DNA from 3 places in the Methylosinus trichosporium OB3b genome. Region 2 is predicted to be linked to each of the others. Evidence: predicted binding sites of a transcription regulator. Region 2 holds the regulator's gene; each other region holds the start of a gene.
What was found. Region 2 encodes PhoB, which activates phosphate uptake and scavenging genes when phosphate is short. Its sites were predicted from a motif close to TGTCATNNANCTGTCAT; they were not measured.
Positions count from the first base shown of each region.

Region 1: the regulator PhoB is predicted to act here: its motif matches at 3,485-3,501, upstream of CQW49_RS07085 (YdcH family protein).
Region 3: the regulator PhoB is predicted to act here: its motif matches at 5,936-5,952, upstream of CQW49_RS18915 (DUF2794 domain-containing protein).

Region 1 is NZ_CP023737.1:1,480,184-1,487,948, forward strand. It holds gene CQW49_RS07065 (class I SAM-dependent methyltransferase) at 1-63, shown strand, start outside; gene CQW49_RS07070 (APC family permease) at 60-1,391, shown strand; gene CQW49_RS07075 (YdcH family protein) at 1,364-1,582, opposite strand; gene CQW49_RS07080 (protein adenylyltransferase SelO) at 1,681-3,111, opposite strand; gene CQW49_RS07085 (YdcH family protein) at 3,268-3,447, opposite strand; tRNA gene CQW49_RS07090 (tRNA-Gln) at 3,761-3,834, shown strand; gene CQW49_RS07095 (hypothetical protein) at 4,231-4,554, shown strand; gene CQW49_RS25060 (hypothetical protein) at 4,566-4,892, opposite strand; gene CQW49_RS07100 (TerB N-terminal domain-containing protein) at 4,904-6,031, opposite strand; partial or broken gene CQW49_RS26295 (peptidoglycan-binding domain-containing protein) at 6,371-6,643, opposite strand; gene CQW49_RS07105 (DEAD/DEAH box helicase family protein) at 6,734-7,765, opposite strand, start outside.
Region 2 is NZ_CP023737.1:3,340,548-3,348,312, forward strand. It holds gene phoU (phosphate signaling complex protein PhoU) at 1-720, shown strand, start outside; gene phoB (phosphate regulon transcriptional regulator PhoB) at 717-1,460, shown strand; gene CQW49_RS15995 (outer membrane protein) at 1,474-2,106, opposite strand; gene CQW49_RS26115 (Spy/CpxP family protein refolding chaperone) at 2,214-2,996, opposite strand; gene CQW49_RS16005 (multicopper oxidase domain-containing protein) at 3,023-3,334, opposite strand; gene thrS (threonine--tRNA ligase) at 3,530-5,461, shown strand; gene CQW49_RS16015 (metallopeptidase family protein) at 5,599-6,021, opposite strand; gene leuC (3-isopropylmalate dehydratase large subunit) at 6,025-7,434, opposite strand; gene CQW49_RS16025 (small ribosomal subunit Rsm22 family protein) at 7,584-7,765, shown strand, end outside.
Region 3 is NZ_CP023737.1:3,988,840-3,996,604, forward strand. It holds gene CQW49_RS18885 (Spy/CpxP family protein refolding chaperone) at 1-103, opposite strand, end outside; gene acuI (acrylyl-CoA reductase (NADPH)) at 298-1,284, shown strand; gene greA (transcription elongation factor GreA) at 1,315-1,782, shown strand; gene CQW49_RS18900 (ParA family protein) at 1,858-2,736, opposite strand; gene CQW49_RS18905 (replication-associated recombination protein A) at 2,966-4,276, shown strand; gene CQW49_RS18910 (outer membrane protein) at 4,565-5,380, shown strand; gene CQW49_RS18915 (DUF2794 domain-containing protein) at 5,463-5,876, opposite strand; gene htpG (molecular chaperone HtpG) at 6,321-7,765, shown strand, end outside.

The sequences.
Region 1 (7,765 bases), 1.9 Mb from region 2:
TCCTTCGTGAAGAGCTACGATTTTCTGCCGCGCCAATATTTCCTCGTGTTCGAAAAGCAATGAGCGAGGCGCGCAAGCTCGCCGCGACGCCGCGGCGCGAGCGCAAGCTGCTCGGCTTCTTCGGCGCGGCGGCGCTCGTCGTCGCCAACACGATCGGCACGGGGGTGTTCACCACCTCCGGCTTCGCGCTCGCCGACCTCGGCGAGCCGTCTTTCGTGATGCTCTCCTGGCTGCTCGGCGGCGTCTATGCGCTCGCCGGCGTCGCCGTCTATTCCGATCTCGCCGAGCGCTATCCGGAGTCGGGCGGCGAATATGTCTTCCTGCGCCATCTGATCCATCCGGCCGCCGGCGCCGCGGCGGGATGGATCTCGCTCGTCGCCGGCTTCACCACGCCGATCGCCGCATCGGCGCTCGGCGCGCAGCTCTATCTCGCCCGCGCCGGCGGCCCTGAAACCTCGGGGCCGCTCGTCGCGACCGTGATTGTCGTCGCGCTCGGCCTGCTGCACGCGCTCGCGCCGACGCCCGGCGTGGCGTTGCAGAACTTCGCCGTCGCCGTCAAAATCGGCGCGATCGCCCTGTTCGTCGCTTTCGGCGCGCCGAGCGCGGTCGCGTCGATCGGAGCGGCGCCGGCGCCGGCGCTCGAGACCTTCTCTCTGCTCGCTCTCGCCGGATCGCTGGTGTGGATCTCCTACGCTTATTCCGGCTGGAACGCGGCGGTCTATGTCACCGGCGAAGTCGAGGGCGGCGGCCTCACGGTCGAGCGTGCGCTGCATGCGGGAACGCTGCTCGTCATCGCCCTCTATCTTTGCGTCAGCGCCGTCATCCTCTACGCCGCGCCGCCGCAGGAGATCAGAGGCGTCGCCGAATCGGGCGCGATCGCGGCGCTCGCGATCGGCGGGCCGCAAGCGGAGCAGGCGCTGAGCGCGCTGATCGCGCTGGCGCTCGTCACCTCCGCCTCGTCCATGTTGCTCAGCGGCCCGCGCGTCTATGCGCGGATGGCGCAGGACGGCGTGCTGCCGGCGCCGCTCGGCCGGCTCCATGGCGATCATCCGCGCATCGCCGTGCTGGCGCAAGCGGCGATGAGCCTCGTCGTCGTCTGGAGCGCGGGACTGCGCACGCTGCTGGAGTTCGCCGGCGTCACGCTCAGCCTCTCGGCCGGCGCCGTCGTGCTCGGCTGGCTGATCCGGCGGCTTCGCGAAGGCTCGGCGCTGCGCAAGGCGCCGCAGCTCGCCGCGGCGCTGCTGTTTCTGACGGCGACGACCGGCCTATTGATCGCGACAGTGGCGATGCGGCCGGCCTCCCTCATCGCGGCGGCGGCGCTGATCGGCGCCGGCCTTCTCGCTTATGCGATCGGCGGCCGTCGTCAGGCGATGATGTCGGGCGTCAGCTGATCCTCGAGAAAGGCGAGGCGGTCGCGCAGCAGTAATTTGCGCTTTTTGAGCCGCTGGATCTGCAATTGATCGACGGCTCCGACGGCGAGCAGCGCGTCGATCGCCGCCTCGAGATCACGGTGCTCCAGCCGCACCCGCTCCAATTCCATCTGGAGCGCCGCTTGCTCGGCCTCGCTGAGCTTGTCGACCATTCGCCACCACCGACCGGACCACCGCATCGACGCTCGGCATGAGCCCCGAGTCGCCGCTACTGATTATCGCTCGCGCCGGGTGTCTTGTTCAAGACGTATCACGCTGCGCCCTGGCCATAGGCCTCGCGCATCGCAGCGATGTCGACGAGCTTGGCGTCGAGCGCGCTCCAATCATCGGCGGCCGCGATCGGCGTCCAGATCGCCTCCACCTCCTCGATCAGCATGGTGCAAGGCGTGTCGCGGCGGAAATAGGCATGGTCGAGATTGGCGGCCGGCGCCGTCTCATGGGCGGCCAGCGCCTCGCGCAGCGGGCCGAATTCGGGCGCGTCATAGAGCGCGGCCTGCGGGCTGCGGGCGGCGCGCTCGCGGCTCGCGAGGCCGCCGCGCCAGTCGAAGAAGGTCTGCTCGAAACCCGCCTGCGTCTTGCCGAGAAATTCGAGCAGACCCTTGGCCAGCGCCGCCTCCGCCTCGGCCTCGGCCGCCGGCGCGAGGCCGAAGCGGTCGAGGAGAGCGAGCTGGAACTCGCGCTGGATGATCGGCTGAAATTCGCCGAGAATCGCCTGCGACCGTTGCAGCCCGACGAGCGGCAGCACGGTTTCCGCGAGCCGCGTCAGATTCCAGCCGAGCGCGCCCGGCTGGCGGCCGAAGGCGTAGAGCCCGCTGTCGTCGAAATAAGCGGCGGTGAATTGCGGATCGTAGCGCGGCGCGAAGCGCCAGGGGCCGTAATCGAAGCTCTCGCCGGTGACGTTGATATTGTCGGAGTTGAGCACGCCATGGACAAAGCCCGCGGCCATATAGCGCGCGCCGAGCCGCGCCACGCGCGCGGTGACGCGCGCGAGAAAATCCGCCGCGCGGCTCTCGGCGGGCGCGTCGGCGAGCTCGGGAAAATATTGAGCGACGCAATAATCGACGAGCTTCGCTATGGCCGCCTGATCGTCGAGAAAGGCGAGGCGCTGGAACGTGCCGATGCGGATATGAGAATGCGAGAGCCGCACCAGCACGGCCGAGCGCGTCGGCGAGGGCTCGTCGCCGCGATAGAGTGATTCGCCGGTCTCGATCAGGCTGAAGCTCTTGGACGTCTCGACGCCGAGCGCCTCCAGCATCTCGGTGGCGAGAATCTCGCGCAGCCCGCCCTTGAGCGTCAGCCTGCCGTCGCCCTGGCGCGACCAGGGCGTGCGGCCGCTGCCCTTGGTGGCGAGATCGAGGAGGCGGCCGTCCTCGGCGTCGCGCAATTGCGCGAACAGAAAGCCGCGGCCGTCGCCGATATCGGGATTATAGGTACGGAATTGATGGCCATGATAGCGCAGCGCCAGCGGCTCGGGGAAATTCTCCGGCAGCGGCTCGAAGCGGCCGAAGAAAGCGATCCACTCCTCGTCGGTCAGCGTGTCGAGGCCGACCGTGGCGGCGGCGCGCTGATTGCGATGGCGCAGAATATGTTTTGGAAAGTCGGCTGGCTGCACGCGGTCGAAGAATTCGTCGCCCAGCGTCGAATGCAGAGGCGCGGCGCGATAGCGCGGGGAAAGCGGCATGAGGAGCGCCTCTTCGGCTCGGGGAATCGTCGAGGGGGGTGAAGCAAGCGCGGCGCCTGACGCGACGCTTTCGGCCCATGATTTCGGCTCATGAACAGAAAAAGGCGGAGATCGCTCTCCGCCTCGGGCGCTTTTCTCAGTCGAATCCTGGCTTCGTCAATGCAATGTCGGCCCGCATCGCAGCTTGGCGATCTCGTCCTTGAGCTGAAGCTTCTTGCGCTTGAGCTCGTGGATCTTGACCTCATTGCGCCGGGGGTGATGCTGCTCCTGCTCGATTTCTTTCTTGAGCGCCTCGTGACGGCGTTCCAGCTCGACGAGATGACCCTGTAGCGACATATGGCGCCTCCCTTGGTTTCGTCTTCACGACAGAAGGACGAAGGAAGTGTGACACAAAGCCGGCGTCCCGCAAGAGGGAACGATGTCGCGCAGGGAGCGAAAAAAGCGCGGGGAAGCGTCCGAATCTAAACGATTTGTCGATAATTTCGCGCCTCCCCCGGGGCGGGCGCCGCCAATCCCTCGATCCAACCCCGTCCCGCGCCTCGCTTCGGCTCGCCCCCCGGCCGCAAGCAATGGCGGAACTCGAGTTGACACGATCCAAAGGGCTCATTACATCGTCTCCCACGCCGCGATTCTCGCGTCAGCGGGGCGGTGGGGGATAGTTCAACGGTAGAACTGCGGACTCTGACTCCGTCAATCTTGGTTCGAATCCAGGTCCCCCAGCCAACAAAATCAATAACTTACAGTTTCGTGTCACAGGCTCGCGCCAGCGTGTCGCTCTCAGGTCACCAAGCGGCGACCGTCCAGCTCCTCCCCCAGAAAAGAAAAACGCCCCGGCGGTACATCCGCGCTCAGGTAACGATATCGTGACGACTGGCCCGGACGATCCAAATTTGGAGGATCCTATTCAAAGGTTTGCGCCATCGTGGCGCAAACCCCAGGCGAGCTTGCGGGTCGGGATGGCGACCATCTCACGGGTCTTGCCGTCATCGGCAATCGTCCCCATAAGGTGACAGTTGAACTTTCCCCGTCCGTGCGAGTCGTGGGGATATCCCCACGACTGAACCTCCGGCCTTCCTCGCGCCGGCGAGGTTACGCCTCGTCCGCGCCAACCGTGGGCATATGTCCACGGTGAAGGGGCTCGTCGAAGCTGCTGGTCAGAGCGCAGAGCCCGTCGCCCTGGACGGCCAGATGCTGATGATCGGCGATCCAGTCTCCCCGGACGATGCGCTCACATGGTTTGAGGGCCGGCCGATCATCGCCGGCGACAGACATGGGAACCGCTACTTCAAGCGCCTGCGGAGAGGAGAGGCAAGCACCGTGGTGCTGGAAAGCCTGGAGATCAGCGGCGGCTTTCCTCCCACCGTTCTTACCCTCCAGACTGGCCGGACGACGGACCTCGAGGAGGCCAGGCCCGTCTACGGCGTTCTCTTCGAGCGGCCCTGAGAGAACGCTCTTCACTCCCCGCGTCGAAGCGGCGCGGATTTTCCGATCACCGCGCCCGCGGTTTCCGGGATCGAGCCAATGTCGAGATGTTCGACCGCCGTCACGAGCCGCAGCAAATCCGGCGGCAGGAATTCATCGAATTTCGCGCGACAGGGTCGGGAGACGCGCGCTGTGATCGCGTCGGCGGAGGGCGCCGGCTCGGCGGCGAAGCTTTCGAGAAGCTGGACGGCCTCCTCCGGAGGGGTTCTCGGCAGCTCGATGGCGTGCGGCAGGGGCGATGCGTCCACCTCCTTGGCTTTCAGCGCCAGAGTGAGCGAAACCAGCTGCTTCGCGCCCACCCATGGAAGGATCAGGCTGCCCGCGCCGACGGCGATGATCGAGCGACATCCGAGCTCGAGCTCCAGCGCCGCCGCGCGCGCGTCCCGAAGCAGGCGATCCGCGCCGTCATCGAGATAGGCGGGGACATCCGTTCCGAGAAGGATGCGGCGCATCGCCGCGACAATCTCGCCATGCACCCCGCCCACTGGACTATGGGATCATCGAGCATCGGTCGTCGCTCGAGCCCATAGAAGTAGAGCAAGACATAGCCGATCTCGAAGTCGGGCTGGTTGCGAGGCCCGGCGAGCCAGTCGAGATAGACAGCCCGTGAGGACGGGGTGAGACGCGCATAGTCCGGCCAATCTCCCGGACGACCGCCGGAACCACCAGAATGGTCCGCCACCTCGAGGTCGGGATCGACGAGACAGTTTTCATTGCCGCGACCGGCTCGACGGGGCAGAGAGCGGCCGAAATAGATCATGCCGCCGCCGATTTTCCGACCGCCCACGATGACGGGCTGTCCGGCGGAGATCCATTCCGTCGACAGTCGTGATTCCGGAAGCTCGCGCGCCTGTGCGGCCTCTGTGGAGTTCTGCGTCTGGTCCGAAGGCTCGATCGCGGCGCGCTCCGGCAACCGCGGTTCAGCGAATTCAGAGAGCGCGGCGAGAGAGAGATTGCGGGACTCTTCTCGACCGGCGGCGTTCTCCAATCTCCCCGAAGGACGAGGCGTTGCGCCGAAATTCGGCGCTAATTCGTCCGTGCGGCGCAGTCCATCAGGATCGCTCGCGTCGATTTGCGTGGGTTCTCGCTCGCATGCCGCGGCCGGATCGGGGGCTGCTCCCGGCGCACGAAGCGCTTCCAGTGGTTCGACCGATATCTTTTCGCCGGCTGGTTCCGGGGCCGGCGACGAGATCGAATGGACGAGCGTTGCTTCCAGCACGGCCGCCAATGTGGCTTCGTAGGCTTTGACCCGCCCTCCGATCGTCGGATCGGGCGCCGTCTCGTTCGGGGTTGACGCGATAGAGATATCGGCCGTGAGGCGTTCCGTTCCCCGATCAAGAGGAGCCTTCTCGTCCAGTCCTCGCGCTGACTTGGGACGCCATCGCCGACCGACGACCCAGATGCACCCAGCCGCCAGGAAAGCGATAGGCGCGAGCACGCTCCAAAGCGGCCGCGGCGTCTCGGCGCGCTGCGACGCCGCGGGGGGCGAAGGCGCCGGCTCTGCCGCTCGTGGCCGCGCCGGCCGTCCGAGGACCGTGGACGGATCAATGACCGGCGTCGGAGCGAAAGCGGGTTGCGCCGGGGTCTGCGGCAGCGGCGCTTCGACAACGGACGGACGGGGCCCTTCGATGGGCGTCGGCTCCTCGATGCGTCTCGGCGGGATCGGAGGCGGCGCCGCGATCTCGGCTTTCGCAGGCGCCGGGGACGCGAGGTCGTGCAAGCGCCTGACGGTTGCGAGGTCGAGCGTGCCGTTCGGAGGCAAGCCTTCCCACTTCTGAAATTCTCGCAGCGCCTTGATCGAGCGCTGTCCCCATCGCCCGTCTACGACGCCGATATCGAAACCGCGATCCTTCAGCGCCCGCTGAGCCTCGAGATAGTCGGGGCCGGCGGCTTGCGCCGCTGCCGGCGAGGCCGAAAGGAACAGAAAGAAAAGAAGGGGAGCAAACCTTGGATGTGCGCCCGCTGCGCCGTCGTCCTCATCGAAAGCCCGCTCACCATGCGTCGGCCCGAAGGTCATGTATCGCGTAGAATCAATGCGATGAGACGACATGGCGACCGCGGCGATATCCAACGGGAAAAAATGAGCGAGCCATCTAACCCGAAAAATCGGCGGCAGTCACTCCCGACAATGAAGCTCCCTTCACGCCGCGTTGCGCTCGTCCATGCGCTGGAGGATATCGACGAGGCGCAGAACGTCGGCGGTCTCGAAGACGCCTTCGACGCCATTGCTGTCGAAATCCGTGAAAGGCGTCTCATAGAGCAGGGCGGGATCCATCGCGCCGCGCTCGGTCAAATGGTCGATGACGAGGTTCAGGAACTCGTGCTGATCGGCCGTGAGCGTCCGCCCGTCCTCGAAGTCCGAGAACAGTTTCTTCGCCGCCTCGCGGTCCAGGCCGACGAGCGAGCGAACGAAGCGCGCGAGACCGCCTTCCGATTGGATGAGGCCGAGGGAGGCGTCGTCGGCTCCCGACTCTTTGAAGATGCGCTCGAGCTCGGAAAGATCGGTCGCAGTCAGCGGCTCCGCGCGCTTGAGCTTGAGGACGGCGATATGGTTCTCGTGCGGGCGCAGGAAGACGCGCGCCTTCCGACGAAAGGCGTCCATATCCGTGCCCACTGGCAGGCCGCGCAGTTCCACCTCGGCGCCGCCGCCGCTGCGATCCTCGAAATCGGAATAGACGATCGGCCGCTTCTCGCGCTCGATCAGCTTGACGAGCGCGCGCAATCGCCGGCGCAGGCTCTCCAGCATGGGCAGCGTCACATCCTGCCAGAAGGCGTTGGTCTGAACCTCCTCGATCAGCGCGATCTCCGCCGCCACCCTCGGCACATTGGCGAGTCCTTCGAGCAGCGAGGCGAGCGCGCGAATGCGCCCCGAGAGGCGAACGAAGGCGGGCTCCACGCGCAACAGCGCCAACTCGGTCCGGAACAGCAGCAGATCGAACTGCTTGGCGGCGAGATCATCGTCGCCGACGGCGGAGGGGAGGCCGGCGACATGCTCGATCAATTCATTGCGCGCGTCGGCGTCGAGCCGCCGCCAGGCGGCGTCCGACGAAAATTTCTCGATCGCGCGCCGATGCGGGCGGACCAGGAAATTATCGAGGCTCATGCCGGCGATCTCCGCCCGCAGATCGCCAACCAGCGCCGCGCGGACCTCCGCGATGCGATCGGCCTCCGA
Region 2 (7,765 bases):
AGCGAACATATCGTCAGTTCCTACGACCGGGATCTCGAGGCGCTCGGCCGCCGGATCGCCGAGATGGGCGGCATCGCCGAGAAAATGCTGGGCGAGGCGATGGACGCCCTCGCCAATTTCGACACCGAGCTCGCGCACCGCGTCGTCGCCACCGACACGCGGCTCGACGCGCTGCAGCGTGAGATCGAAGAGAGCGCCATCCTCACCATCGCGCGGCGGCAGCCGCTCGCCGTCGATCTGCGCGAGTGCATCGCGGCGATGCGCATCGCCGCTGATCTCGAGCGCGTCGGCGACCTCGCCAAGAGCATCGCCAAGCGCACGGTGAAGATATTGGCCGAGGCGCGCGTGCCGCGCGCCATCATCGGGCTGAAGACGATGGCGGAGGTCGCCTCGTTGCAGCTCAAGGACGTGCTCGACGCCTATGCGCAGCGCGACGTCGAGCGCGCCAAGGCGGTGTGGGCCAATGACGTGGAGCTCGACGCGCTCGAGGACTCGGTGTTCCGCGATCTTCTCACCTTCATGATGGAGGATCCGCGCAACATCTCCTTCTGCACGCATCTCCTGTTCTGCTCGAAGAATATCGAGCGGATCGGCGATCACACCACCAATGTGGCGGAGACGATCGTCTATCTCGTCACCGGCGAATCCATGCCGACCGAACGGCCCAAGGGCGGCAGGCCGGCGACGCCGTCCGATGACACGAAAGAGCAGACGCCATGAACGAAGTCCGCGTCTCGGCGTCGCGCGAGACGCCGAACGACCGGGCGCCGCGCATTCTCGTCGTCGAGGACGAGGCGGCGCTCGCCCTTCTGCTCGCCTATAATCTCGAGTCGGAGGGCTTTCAGGTCGAGCATGTCGAGCGTGGCGACGAGGCGGAGATTCGCTTGTCCGAATCGCTGCCCGATCTCGTCATCCTCGATTGGATGCTGCCGGGCGTCTCCGGCCTCGAGATCTGCCGGCGCCTTCGCGCGCGCGACGACACGCGCACCATGCCGGTCATCATGCTGACCGCGCGCGGCGACGAGAACGAGCGCGTGCGGGGCCTCTCGGTCGGCGCCGACGATTATGTGGTGAAGCCGTTCTCGACGCCGGAGCTGATGGCGCGCGTGCATGCGCTGCTGCGCCGCGCGCGGCCGGAGCGGGTCGCGACGCGGCTGGTCGCCGGCGACATCGACCTCGATCGCGAGACGCGCCGGGTGAAGCGGGCGGGCCGCGAGATTCATCTCGGGCCGACCGAGTTTCGGCTGCTCGAATATCTGATGGAGAAGCCCGGCCGCGTCTTTTCCCGCGCGCAGCTGCTCGACAGCGTCTGGGGTCTCTCGGCCGAGATCGACGAGCGCACTGTCGACGTGCATGTCGGCCGGTTGCGCAAGGCGATCATCCGCGGCCGCGAGAAGGACCCGATCCGCACCGTGCGCGGAACGGGCTATTCCTTCGACGAGACCTTCGGGCGAGGCTGAGCGGCGAAGCAGCTCAGTGGACGAATTCGGCCTGCGTCGAGAGCAGGTCGAAGTGATAGTTCACGCCGGCGCGCATGAAGTGGAAATCGTCGACGCGTCGCGGCGCGGGGAAACGGGGCTGTCCGCCAGCCCCGAAATCGGTGTAGAGATATTCCGCCTTGACCGACCAATCGCGCGCGAAGGCCCATTCGAGGCCGCCGCCCGCGGTCCAGCCGTCGTGCATGCGGTCGCCGTCATGGCCATAGGCGTAGCCGCCGGTTCCAAAGAAGAGGAGATGATCGCTGAAAGGCAGGACGCCGACGCGGCCGCGCGCCGTGCCGAACCAGTCGAACCTCGGCGAGGGGAAACCGTACCGGCCGCTGTCGCCGCCGAGGCTCGTTCCCTGAAAATCCGTCTCGAGACCGACGACGAACAGCGGGCCGAGCCGGTAATTGTAACCGAGCTGCCCGCCGCCGAGGATGCCGCTGCGGTCGAGACCCGACGCCGACAGCCCGGCGCCGAGGTTCAGACCGGCGTAGACACCGCTCCATGCGTAAGCGGGCCGCGCTCCCCCGAACACCGTGGCCTGCGGCGGGAGATCGGCGGCGCGCACGTCGCCGGCGAGAAGCACGAAGGTCGACGCCAGTGCTGAAACGGTTTTCCTCATTCGCAGAGTCCTCTCCCGAAGCCGAGACACCGCTTGTCGCCGAAGCGTGTCTCTCGAATTTGTCGAGGAGTGTCCGGAATGTTTCTCGATAGGGGCGATCTCTAGCTCTAGTGTTTCATGCCTCCCATTCCACCTTTGCCGCCCATGCCGATTTCCATCACGCCTGTCATGGCCTCCTCGGCGGCCTTCTTCTGCTCGTCGGTCAACGTTGCGAACAGCGGCTCCACCGCCGTTCTGATGGCGCGAACCTGATCGAGATGAGCGCTCATATTACGCTCCATCATTTCTAGCTGCTCCAGCACGCCGCCCGTCATCTTATGGTCCTTCGCGGCGGCGCAGAATTGCGCGGTCTTCTGGCCGGCCGCGCGATAGGCGTCGGCGAAGGCATTCCATTGCGGCGCCTGGGCGTCGGTCAATTGCAGCTCTGCCTTAAGATAGGCGAGCCGCCCCTCGACATGGTCCGCGGGACCGCACAGGCGCTTCATCACCATGCCGCCGTGCTTGTCATGTCCCTCGCCCTCGGCGGCTTTGGCCGAGTCGCCATGGTCCATGCCGCCATGGTCCATGCCGCCGCCACCCATGCCGCCATGGCTCATTCCGCCATGACCCATTCCTCCCATTCCGCCCATGCCGCCCATTCCCCCCATTCCGCCCATGCCCCCGCCGCCGCCCTTGCCGTGATCCATGCCGCCGTGATCCATGCCGCCGTGGTTCATGCCGCCATGGCTCTCGCCGCCATGGCTCTCGCCGCCGCTCTGCTCATGGCCGGACATGCCATGGTCGGCGCCGCCGCTCGGCGGCGTGGATTGCCATTGCTGCGCCGACGCCGCTCCGCCGAGGGCCAGCAGCAGAGTCGCGGTCGCCACAGTCCATTTCGAGATCGTCCTCATATCGTCCTCCCTTTTTTGCAATTGCCTCATTCCACCTGGAACTCGCGCATCATCTCCATGTCCTCGTGCTCGAGGATGTGACAGCGATACGTGAAGCGTTCGGACGGCTCGGCGATGCGGACCGGCAGACGAGCTCGATCTCGACATCGGGATGAAAGCCCGGCGACGCCCGATTGGGCGCGCGGCGTGGGATGTCGCGCATGCCCTGCATCGCCTGCGTCGCGCCGGGCAGCCCCAGCGCCGCCGCTCCCGCTCCGGCCTGGAGCAGGAAGCGGCGGCGAGAGGGGGCGGAACCTTGCGTCATGGACTGAACTCCGGCGAGCGCGAGCTCGTTTCAACAGCGTCAGTCTGTGATTTAAGCGTCGGGAGCCGTGTCTTTGACTGTGGCATCTTGCCCCAGCGCGGCGGGTGTCTCCGGCCCTTTTTCATTGCCAAGCGCGGCGTCTGCTCTTAATCAGGCGCCGTTCGGGCCTTGCCCGATCTTCGCGACTTACGCCGATTCGTATCGGCGAGTGGGCGCAAAGGAGACGATCATGATCGCCGTGACTTTCCCCGACGGGGCGTCCCGTCAATTCGAGCCGGGCGTCTCCGGCCTCGACATCGCCAAGAGCATCTCCCCTTCCCTCGCCAAGCGCACCGTGGCCATGGCGCTCGACGGAGAGCTGCGCGACCTCGCCGACCCCATCGACCGCGACGCGAAAATCGAGTTCGTCGGCAGAGAGGACCCGCGCGCGCTGGAGCTCATTCGCCATGATTGCGCGCATCTGCTCGCCGAAGCGGTGCAGGAGCTGTTCCCCGGCACGCAGGTCACCATCGGCCCGGTGATCGAGAACGGCTTCTATTACGACTTCTATCGCTCCGAGCCGTTCACGCCGGACGATCTGCCGGCGATCGAGAAGAAGATGCGCGAGATCGTCGCGCGCGACGCCGCGATCACGAAAGAAGTGTGGACGCGCGATCAGGCCAAGACATTCTTCACCGCCAGGGGCGAGGCCTTCAAGCGCGAGCTGATTGAGAGCATTCCCGGCGGCGAAGATTTGAAAATCTATCGCCAGGGCCATTGGCTCGACCTCTGCCGCGGCCCGCATTTGCCGTCGATCGGCAAGGTCGGAACCGCCTTCAAGCTGATGAAGGTGGCCGGCGCCTATTGGCGCGGCGACCACAACAACCCGATGCTCTCGCGCATCTATGGAACCGCCTTCGCCAAGCAGGAGGAGCTGGACGCCTATCTGCATCGGCTCGAGGAAGCGGAGCGGCGCGACCATCGCCGCCTCGGCCGCGAGATGGACCTGTTTCATTTCCAGGAGGAGGGGCCGGGCACGATCTTCTGGCACGAGAAGGGCTGGGCGCTGTTCCAGTCGCTCGTCTCCTATATGCGCCGGCGCCAGAAGGCCGCAGGCTACAAAGAGGTGAACACGCCGCAGGTGCTCGACCGCGCCTTGTGGGAGACGTCGGGTCATTGGCAGACCTATCGCGAGAACATGTTCCTCACCAAGACCGAGGACGAACGCATCTTCGCGCTGAAGCCGATGAACTGCCCCGGCCATGTGCAGATCTTCAAGAACGGGCTGAAGTCGTACCGCGACCTGCCGGTGAAGATCGCAGAATTCGGCATTGTGCATCGCTATGAGCCGTCCGGCGCGTTGCACGGCATGATGCGCGTGCGCGCCTTCACGCAGGACGATGCGCATATCTTCTGCAATGAGGATCAGATCATGGAGGAGGCGTTGAAGATCAACGACCTCATCCTGACGATCTATCGTGACTTCGGCTTCGACGACGTCGTGGTGAAGCTCTCCACGCGGCCGGAGAAGCATGTCGGCTCCGACGAAGCCTGGGCCAAGGCCGAGGCGGCGCTCTACAAGGTGCTCGACGAGCTGAAGGCGCGCGGCCTGAAGACCGGCGTCAATCCGGGCGAGGGCGCCTTCTACGGCCCGAAGCTCGAATATACTCTGCGCGACGCCATCGGCCGCGAATGGCAATGCGGCACGACGCAGGTCGACTTCAACCTGCCGGGCCGATTCGGCGCCTTCTACATCGGCTCGGACAGCGAGAAGAAGACGCCGGTGATGATTCATCGCGCCATGTTCGGCTCGCTGGAGCGCTTCACAGGCATTCTGATCGAGCATTACGCCGGCCATCTGCCCCTATGGCTGTCGCCGTTGCAGATCGTCGTCTGCACCATCACGCAAGATGCGGACGATTATGCCTATGAAGTGGCGGCGGAGGCGCGCAATGTCGGCCTCGCGGTCGATCTCGATCTGCGCAATGAGAAGATCACCTATAAGGTCCGCGAGCATTCGCTCGCCAAGGTCCCGGTGCTTCTCGTCGTCGGCAAGAAGGAGGCGGCCGAGCACACGGTCTCGATCCGCCGGCTCGGCTCGCAGGCGCAAAGCTCCGCGACCCTCGCCGATGCGCTGGCCGCGCTGGCGGAGGAGGCGACGCCGCCGGATGTGAAGGAATAAGGGGCGAGAATGTCGGGTGATCCCTTCTCCCGCTCCGCCGCGGGAGAAGGTGGCCTCGCGAAGCGAGGTCGGATGAGGGCCCGCGCCGTCACGACGATATTGGAAGTCGTAGAGCGCCCTTCCTTTTTTCGCCTCGCTCACCCCGCCTTCTGCTCGATCTCCTCCATATCCTCGTCCGAGAGGCCGAAATGGTGGCCGATCTCGTGCACGAGAACGTGAGTGATCACCTCCTGCAGCGTGTTCTCGCCGTCCGCCCAAAAATCGAGGATCGGGCGGCGGTAGAGCCAGATCATATTGGGAGCCTCGCCGGTGCGCGGCTCCGCGTCTCGTTGCGCGAGGCCCTGGCCGCGGAAGAGGCCTAAGAGATCGAACTCGGTCTCGCACTCCATCTCCTCGAGGACCTCCTCTTCCGGGAAATCCTCGACATGGATCACCAGCCCTTCGCAAAGGCGCGTGAAGCGCGACGGCAGCGCGGCGAAGGCGGCGTCCGCCAGCACCTCGAGATCCTCGAGGGTCGGAGCCCGCAAATCGGCGAGAGCATTGTCGTCGAGCGATGCCATGGCCTATCTCCAGCTGCGCACATCGACGAAATGTCCGGCGATCGCCGCCGCCGCCGCCATCGCCGGCGAGACGAGATGGGTGCGGCCCTTATAGCCCTGGCGGCCCTCGAAATTACGGTTCGAGGTCGAGGCGCAGCGCTCGCCGGGAGCGAGGCGATCCGGGTTCATCGCGAGGCACATGGAGCATCCGGGCTCGCGCCATTCGAAGCCGGCGGCGAGGAAGATCTTGTCCAGCCCCTCGGCCTCGGCCTGCGCCTTGACGAGGCCCGAGCCCGGCACGACCATGGCGTTGACGCGTTCGCTCACCTTCTTGCCGGCGATCATCGCCGCGGCGGCGCGCAGATCCTCGATGCGGCCATTGGTGCAGGAGCCGATGAAGACGCGGTCGATGGCGATGTCGGTCAGTTTTTCGCCGCCCTTCAGGCCCATATAGTCGAGCGCCCGGGCGATGGCGGCGCGCTTGGCCGGATTGGCGACGCTGTCCGGCGTCGGCACGGCGCCGGTGATCGGCGCCACATCCTCGGGCGAGGTGCCCCAGGTCAGCGTCGGCGGCAGGCTCGCGGCGTCGAGCGTGATGATGCGGTCGTAATGCGCGCCTTCGTCGCTGCGCAGGCTGTCCCAGTAACGGCAGGCGGCGTCGAACATTTCTCCCTGCGGGGCCTTGGGCCGCCCGCGCAGATAGGCGTAGGTCTTCTCGTCCGGCGCGACGAGGCCGGCGCGCGCGCCGCCCTCGATCGACATGTTGCAGACGGTCATGCGGCCCTCGATCGAGAGGTCGCGGATCGCCTCGCCCGCATATTCGATCACATGGCCGGTGCCGCCGGCCGTGCCGATCTCGCCGATGATGGCCAGGATGATGTCCTTGGCGGTCGCGCCCTCGGCCAGCCTGCCGTCGACGCGCACCAGCATGTTGGCGGCCTTCTTCTGGATCAGTGTCTGGGTGGCGAGCACATGCTCGACCTCCGAGGTGCCGATGCCATGAGCGAGCGCGCCGAAAGCGCCATGCGTCGAGGTGTGGCTGTCGCCGCAGACGATGGTCGAGCCCGGCAGAGTGAAGCCCTGCTCGGGGCCGACGATATGGACGACGCCCTGGCGCGCGTCATGCTCGTTGTAATATTCGACGCCGAACTCGGCGGCGTTGATGGCGAGCTGCTCGACCTGCGCCTTGCTCTCGGGGTCCTCGATTGGCTTGGAGCGATCGGTGGTCGGCACATTGTGATCGACGACGGCGAGCGTGCGCTCGGGCGAGCGGACCTTGCGGCCGGAGACGCGCAGGCCTTCGAAAGCTTGCGGGCTCGTCACCTCATGGACGAGATGGCGGTCGATATAAATGAGGCACGCGCCGTCCTCCTGCTCGTGGACGAGGTGGTCGTCCCAGATCTTGTCGTAGAGGGTGCGCGGGCGTTCGGCCATTTGTCTCAATCCTCGCGACGCGGGAGGCCGGCGCCTCGGCGGTTCCGGCCTCATGCGAATTCGTCCATTGTCGGGTCCGGTTCTACCCGCAACAGGGGCGGCTTGGAATATCTAATCTCGGCGACGCCGAAGCGGGAGGCTCAACCGACGTGACAGGGTTTTCGACGACGCTCCCGGCCGATCTCGCGGCGGCCGTGGCGCGCCTCATGGATCAGCGCTCGCGTAAGGAATTGGCCGAGCGCGCGGCGCGCATCTCGGCGATCTATCGGGCCCAAGGGCGCACGGCGCAGGCGATAGCGGATGAGACGGATGCGCTCGCCTATGCGCTGAC
Region 3 (7,765 bases), 650 kb from region 2:
TCATTTCCTGATGGCCCATCCGCGGCTCGGCTGAGACGCTGGTCGCGAGGGACGGGACGGCGAGAGCGAGCGCAGTCGCCGTAATGAGAAGATAGTTTTTCATGTTTTGTCACCGGATTGTTGAGGAGACGCTGACAAATCTCGTTCACCTGCGCCAAAAATCAACTTAATGTTCGGTAATGTCCAAGCCGGAAACAGGGCATTCATAACATTTCTAAATTTTCAGGTCGCCGCTATTGTGACGCTCCTGTCTGCACGATCGCCACAAGACTTGTAATCGACATCTGGGAGTCGAAAATGAGCGCTTTCCGAGCCATTCGCATCGATAAGGACGAGGCCGGCTATCGCGCCGCCTATGCCGAGCTCGGCGAGGCCGATTTGATGGAGGGCGACGTCGACGTCGCCGTCACCCACAGCACGATCAACTATAAGGACGGGCTCGCCGTCACCGGCAAGGCGCCGGTGGTGCGCCGCTTCCCGATGATCCCAGGCGTCGATTTCGCCGGCCGCGTGACACGCTCGGCGCATCCTGATTTTCGCATCGGCGACACGGTGATCGCCGGCGGCTGCGGGCTCGGCGAGGTCCATCTCGGCGGCCTGGCCGAGCGCGCGCGCGTCAGCGGCCATTGGCTCGTGCCGCTGCCGGAGGGGCTCACCGCCGCGCAGGCGATGGCGATCGGCAGCGCCGGCTACACGTCGATGCTCTGCGTGCTGGCGCTGGAGCGCCACGGTCTGGAGCCGGCGAAGGGTCCGGTGGTGGTGACGGGCGCGGCCGGCGGGGTCGGCTCGGTCGCTGTGGCGCTGCTGGCGGGGCTCGGATGGCATGTCGTCGCATCGACTGGACGCCCCGAGGAAAACGCCTATCTGAAATCTCTGGGCGCCGCCGAGATCATCGATCGCGCCGAATTGTCGGCGCCGGGCAAGCCGCTGCAGAAGCAGCAGTTCGCCGCGGGCGTCGACACGGTCGGCTCGGTCACGCTCGCCAATGTTCTGGCCCGCACCATGTGGGACGGCGCGGTGGCGGCCTGCGGCAATGCGCAGGGCATGGAGCTGCCGGCGACGGTCGCGCCATTCATTCTGCGCGGCGTGTCGCTGATCGGCGTCGAAAGCGTGCGGCCCTGTATTCCTCTGCGCCGGAGAGCCTGGGAGCGTCTCGCGCGCGACCTCGACAAGGGAACGCTCGCGGCGATGACGGAGACGGCGCCCTTCGACGCGGCGCTGGAGCGGGCGCGATCGATCGTCAGCGGAAAGATTCGCGGCCGGCTGGTGATCGAAATCGGTTGAAAAACAACGAACGCGCATCACGGGGGAAATATGAGCGGAGCTTTCACGAAAGAGCAGGACGACGACGAGCTGCGCGAGGAGCTGCCGGATCGTCCGATCAGCCCGCACCGCAATCTGGTCACGCCCGAGGGGCTCGCGCAGATCGAGGCCGAGCTCGCGCGGCTGCAGTCCGAATTGGACGCCGCGCAGCAGGGCGACGACAAGCATGTGCTCGCCCGCGTGACGCGCGATCTGCGTTATTGGAACGCGCGCCGCGCCAGCGCCGAGCTGGTTCACGCCATCGCCGATGTGGGGCAGGTGCGCTTCGGTCACCGCGTCGTCGTCGAGGACGAGAAGGGTCAGCGCAGGAGCTATCGCCTCGTCGGCGAGGACGAGGCCGATCCGTCGAAGGGCCTCATCCCCTATGTCGCGCCTCTCGCCAAGGAGCTGCTGGGCAAGAGCGTCGGCGACAGCGCCGAGGTCGGACGCCACAGCGCGACGATCCTCGACATCGCCTGAACGCGGAAGCGAAGCAATCCATCAGCCGCGTGGCGGAAGCTGGATTGCGTCGCCCGCGCTCGCGCCGGCGTCGGGTCACGCCGCCTTCTTGACGGCGGGCTTGGCCTGCGGCTTCGCGGCAGGTTTCTCGGCGGCGGGCTTCTCGGCGGCGGCCGGCGCGGCGGCCTCCTTCGGCGCCTCGGGCTTGGCCTCCGGCTTCGGCTCCGCCTTGACGATGACCTTGGCGGCCTTCACGGTCGCTTTCGCCTCCGCCTTGGCCGGCGCCTTCGTCTCGGGCTTGGCTTTCGCCTCGGGCTCGGCTTCGGCCTTCACAGGCTTGGCCGGCGCGGCCCCCTTCTTCAGTCGCTTCTTGATCGACGCCCACAGGTCGCGCATCTCCTGCGCCGCGACGCCGTCGGGATGCAGCTCGCTGACCCCGAGACCGAGGCGCGCCGCCTCCTGATAGTCGACGCGCGAGGAGATGAGCGGCGTCAGCAGCGCGCCCATCTCCTGCAGAGTCGCGACACCCTGCTCGACGCGCGAGTTCTGCTGCGCCGGCGGGCATTGATTGAGCAGGAAGGCGTATTCTTTCTTCTTGTCCTTGATGCTCGCGCGGGTGAGCTCGCTCGCCCACAGATCGAAGACATTGGGACGCGCCGGGATGATGCAGAGATCGGCGGCGCGAATGGCGGCGTCGGAATTTTCCGAATCGGCGCCGGGCGCGTCGATGACCACCAGCGTCACGCCCTTCTTCTCGAGCGCGGCGAGCGCCTTGCCGAGCTTGGCGGGCGGCACATGCTCGACCGGCACGTCCGCGGCCTCGCGAGCCTGCGACCATTTGACCAATGATTGCAGCGGATCCAAATCAATGATGAAAACGCGTTCTCCCGCCCGACGGGCGGCGACGGCGATGCTGCTGGCGAGCGTGCTCTTTCCGGCTCCGCCCTTTTGCGTGACGAATGCGATGGTGCGCATGCGAGTTGACCTGTGTTGAAAGTTGGGCTCCTACGCAGCCGGGGACGCCACGCAACACAAGGGAGGATCGTGAAATATTAACGCTTCTTCTTAACCTGCGAAAGGTTAATCCCCAGTTAATCGCCTCCGACCATGGTTAAGGTTCCGCAAAGGGGCGGGGATACGAACGACCGCGGCGCCGCCCTTGCGGGCGGGCGGCGCAATTGCGCGAGGAGCTTATGATAGCGCCATGACCGATCTCTTTTCCGCCGCGCCGGGCCGCGACACGCCTCATCCGCTCGCCGATCGTCTGCGGCCGCGGCGCCTCGACGAGGTGGCCGGCCAGGAGCGCCTCGTCGGCCCCGACGGTGCGCTGACGCGAATGATTCGTTCCGGGTCGATCGGCTCGCTGATCTTCTGGGGGCCGCCCGGCACCGGCAAGACGACGGTGGCGCGCCTGCTCGCCCATGAGACCGATCTCGCCTTCGTTCAGATCTCCGCCATCTTCACCGGCGTCGCCGATTTGAAGAAGACCTTCGAGGCGGCGCGCGCGCGCCGCGCCGTGGGCCAGGGGACGCTGCTGTTCGTCGACGAGATTCATCGCTTCAATCGCGCCCAGCAGGATTCCTTCCTGCCGGTGATGGAGGATGGCGCGGTCACGCTGATCGGCGCGACGACGGAGAATCCCTCGTTCGAGCTCAACGCCGCGCTTCTCTCTCGCGCGCGCGTGCTGACGTTCGAGCGATTGGACGCCGCGGCGATCGAGAAGCTTTTGGCGCGCGCCGAGCAGACGGAGAATCGGCCGCTGCCGCTCGACGCCGAGGCGCGCGCAGCGCTGATCGCCATGGCCGACGGCGACGGGCGCGCCGCTCTGACGCTCGCCGAGGACATCTGGCGCGCGGCGGGGGAGGGGGAAGTCTTCGACCGCGCGCGGCTCGCCGAGGTCGTGCAGCGGCGCGCGCCGCTCTACGACAAGGCGCAGGAGGGGCATTACAATCTCATCAGCGCGCTGCACAAATGCGTGCGCGGCTCGGACCCGGACGCGGCGCTCTACTATTTCGCGCGCATGCTCGACGCGGGCGAGGACCCGCTGTTTTTGGCGCGGCGCATCGTGCGCATGGCGGTGGAGGATATCGGGCTCGCCGATCCGCAGGCGCTCGTCGTCGCCAACGCCGCCAAGGACGCCTATGATTTTCTCGGCAGCCCCGAGGGCGAACTGGCGCTGGCCCAGGCGGTGATCTATGTCGCCACTGCGCCCAAATCCAACGCCGGCTATGTGGCCTACAAGGCGGCGCGCCGCGTCGCCGCGGCGGCCGGCTCGCTCATGCCGCCCAAGGTCATTCTCAACGCCCCGACCAAATTGATGAAGGGCGAAGGCTATGGCGATGGCTACGCCTATGACCATGACGAGCCAGAGGCGTTTTCCGGCCAGGATTATTGGCCCGAGAAGCTCGGCCGCCAGACATTCTACCGGCCGGTGGAGCGCGGCTTCGAGCGTGAGATCGGCAAGCGGCTGGACTATTGGGAGCGCCTGCGCCGAGAGCGGCGGAAGCCTCGATGACAGATCACTCGAAAAAACGTGAGTAGATCGGAGGTTAGATTTTTGCCTCGTCTCTGTGCGGGGCGACCTGAGCGCCTGCGCTCGGTTATGGTGTGAATTCAAATCAATAATGTGAATATTCACTGTAGCAGAATTGCCACAACTGGGCGCGAAATCATCCCCAAGGCGAGTATCGCGGCTGTAGAGCGTTGACGTAGCCGTTGGCCGGGCGTACTCCGCGTCGGATCGATGAAACGCCGAGTGGCTGATTGATTCGCTTGTCGCGCCGCTCCGATAATGGAGGGAATTATGAAAACGCTGTCTGCTCTCAGCATGATCACGCTGGGTTTCGCCGTCTCGTCGGCCTCTGCCGCCGACCTTCCGTCCGCGAAAGCTCCGGTCGCTTTTGTCGAGCCGGCTCCCGCGTTCACCTGGACCGGCGTCTATGCGGGTTTGAATATCGGCTATGGTTGGAGCGAGAAGCAGTCGATCGCCGGCACGGTGAGCGCCGCAGGAACTCCGATCGCCTTTTGGTCCTTTCCGTCGAGCGCGGTCGACGGCGTCCTCGGCGGAGGCCAGATCGGCTATAATCGCCAGTTTGCGGGAACCAGTTTCGTCGTCGGCCTCGAAGCAGATTTCCGCGGCGCTGGCGTGAACGGCTATTCGAACGGCTTCGGCCCGACAAATCAATTCGGCTACACGCCGTTCGTCAACGCGCGGCAGCAGCTCGATTGGTTCGGCACCGTTCGCGGCCGCTTGGGCTACGCGGTCGCGCCCACTCTGCTCGTCTATGGCACGGGCGGCTTCGCATATGGCGGCTATCGCGCCACTTATTCCGGCGGCGCGGTGGGCGTCCCGGTGACCGTCTCTGTTTCCAACAGCGATGTGCGCACCGGCTGGACGGCCGGCGGCGGCGTCGAATGGGCGTTCCTGCCGCGCTGGTCCGCCAAGGTCGAGTATCTTTATACCGAGCTCGAGCGCGGTCACGACGCCTCCTACGCGCTTCTGGGCCTCGTCGCCAATCAAGTCGGCGTCCAGAATCGCTTCCACACGATCAGCGCTGGCGTAAACTATCACTTCGATCTGTTTGGAGCGCCGCCAGCCCCGGTCGTCGCGAGATACTGATCACCGCTTGCAGCTACAGCGAAAAAGCCCGGAGCTTTGCGCCGGGCTTTTTTCTTGCGCGTTGCTTCCCGCGCTTCGCACGTCAATCGGAGCGCACCACCTCGAACTTGCGCTGCAACACTGTCAGCACGCGCGCGAGGTCATGGCCGCGGCGCATCACGAGGCCGCTCGCGGCGACGACGCTGTAGGCGCCTTGCCGCCGGCCGAGCTCCGGGTCTTTCTCGACGCGATAGAGCGGCGCCTCGCTGGCGCGGCGGAAGATCGAGAACACCGCCTTGGCGGGAGAGAAATCAATGGCGTAATCCCGCCATTCTCCGGCCGCGACCTTGGCGCCATATAGATCGAAGAGGACGCGCAGCTCACGCCGATCGAAGGAGACGACCTGCGGCGCCTCCCGCCGCGAGGGGGCGCTTCTGTCCGAATTATTCGCGCGACCCGCCACCACGGCGAACGGGCCGCGCCGCCCGCTCGGATCCGTCGTCTCCATCTCGTTCATGCCGGTCCCTCTTCAGAACCCCATGATTGCGCGGGCGCGCGGCGAGAGCAAGCGCATTTGTGACGGGTCTGCGACGCCCCGGCTCGGCCGGAGCGACGAATTCACATTTTCGCCCCTATCGAGCCCCTTGCGCGCCAAAGGGAGCGACCAATATTCCGATCATTGCCTCGACAGGCTCGGAACGCGGTCTTCCGGAATTCGTCAGCCCCCCAGCCCCCCGGAAGGGCGTCGGTTCGAGTAGTATGAGTTCGTGGCGATGGACGGGCCGGCCGAGCGACGCTCGCGCCGGCCCGTCTTGTTTTCGGCGCTTCCGCCGCCTTGCAACTCGTGGATCGATCGCCGATATGAGCGTCGCGCTCCGCTCGCGCCGGCCGGCCGGCCGGGCGGGAGCGCGCATTGCCGATCGACGAAGGCATTGCCGATCGACGAAGACTTGGCGCGCCCATGCGCCGCGCGGCGGCGACGACGGGCGAAGCGCGAAAATTGGAGACGATCCCCGTGAGCGATCACGACGAAACCACCACGATCGATGCGACGAAGAGCGATCACGGTTTTCAGGCCGATGTCGCGCGCCTGCTCGAGCTCATGACTCACTCGGTCTATTCCGAGCGCGATATTTTTCTCCGCGAGCTCGTGTCCAATGCCGCCGACGCCATCGAGAAGCTGCGCCATGACGCGCTGTCCGACGAAGCGCTCGCCGCGAAGGCCGCGGCGCCGCTCGTCACCATCTCCATCGACAAGGACGCGCGCACGCTCACCGTCGCCGACAATGGCGTCGGCATGTCGCGCGAGGATCTCGTCGCCGCGCTCGGCACCATCGCCAGCTCCGGCACGCGCGCCTTTCTCGACGATCTCGAGAAGAAAGGCGGCGAGAAGAGCGCTTCGCTGATCGGCCGTTTCGGCATCGGCTTCTATTCGGCCTTCATGGTCGCCGAGAAGGTCGAGGTGGCGACGCGCCGGGCCGGCGCGAGCGACGCGTTTCTCTGGACCTCGGACGGCAAGGGTTCGTTTCAGATTTCATCGCTGCCGCTCGCCGACGCGCCCGATCCGGGAACGCGCGTGACCCTGCATTTGAACGCGGAATCGGACGAGTTCCTCGCGCCTTCGCGCATAGAGGAGATTTTGCGCGAGCATTCGGGCGCGATTCCCATTCCGATCGATCTCGTCGAGGCGCCGGGCGCGGAGCCGCGCCGTCTCACCGACGGCTCGGCGCTGTGGACGCGATCCAAATCCGAGATCACCGAAAAGGAATATGAGGATTTCTATCAGCAGCTCTCGGGACAGTTCGACGCGCCGGCGTTGACCGTGCATTGGCGCGCCGAGGGGCGCATCGAATATACGGTGCTCGCCTTCGCGCCCGGCTCGCGGCCTTACGATCTCTTCGATCCCGCGCGCAAGAGCCGGACCAAGCTCTATGTGCGCCGCGTGCTGATCTCGCGCGAGATCGATCTGCTGCCGCCGTGGCTGCGCTTCATGCGTCTCGTCGTCGACAGCGCCGATCTGCCGCTCAACGTGTCGCGCGAGATGGTGCAGAATAATCCGCTGCTCGACGCCATGCGCAAGGCCATCTCCACGCGCATCGTCAAGGAGCTCACCGACCTCGCGACGAAAGACGCGGAGAAATTCGCGTCCTTGTGGAAGAATTTCGGGGCGGTGATCAAGGAGGGCCTTCACGAGGATCCGCAGCGGCGCGACGAGATTTTCGCCATCGCGCGCTTCTCCAGCCTGCTGCATCCCGATGGCGATCTGTCGTTGAAGGATTATGTCGCGAGCCTCAAGCCCAATCAGACGGCGATCTATTACATCACCGGCGACGACAAGAAGCGCCTCGCCGCCAGCCCGCAGCTCGAGGCGTTTCGCGCCAAGGGCGTCGATGTGCTGCTGCTCGA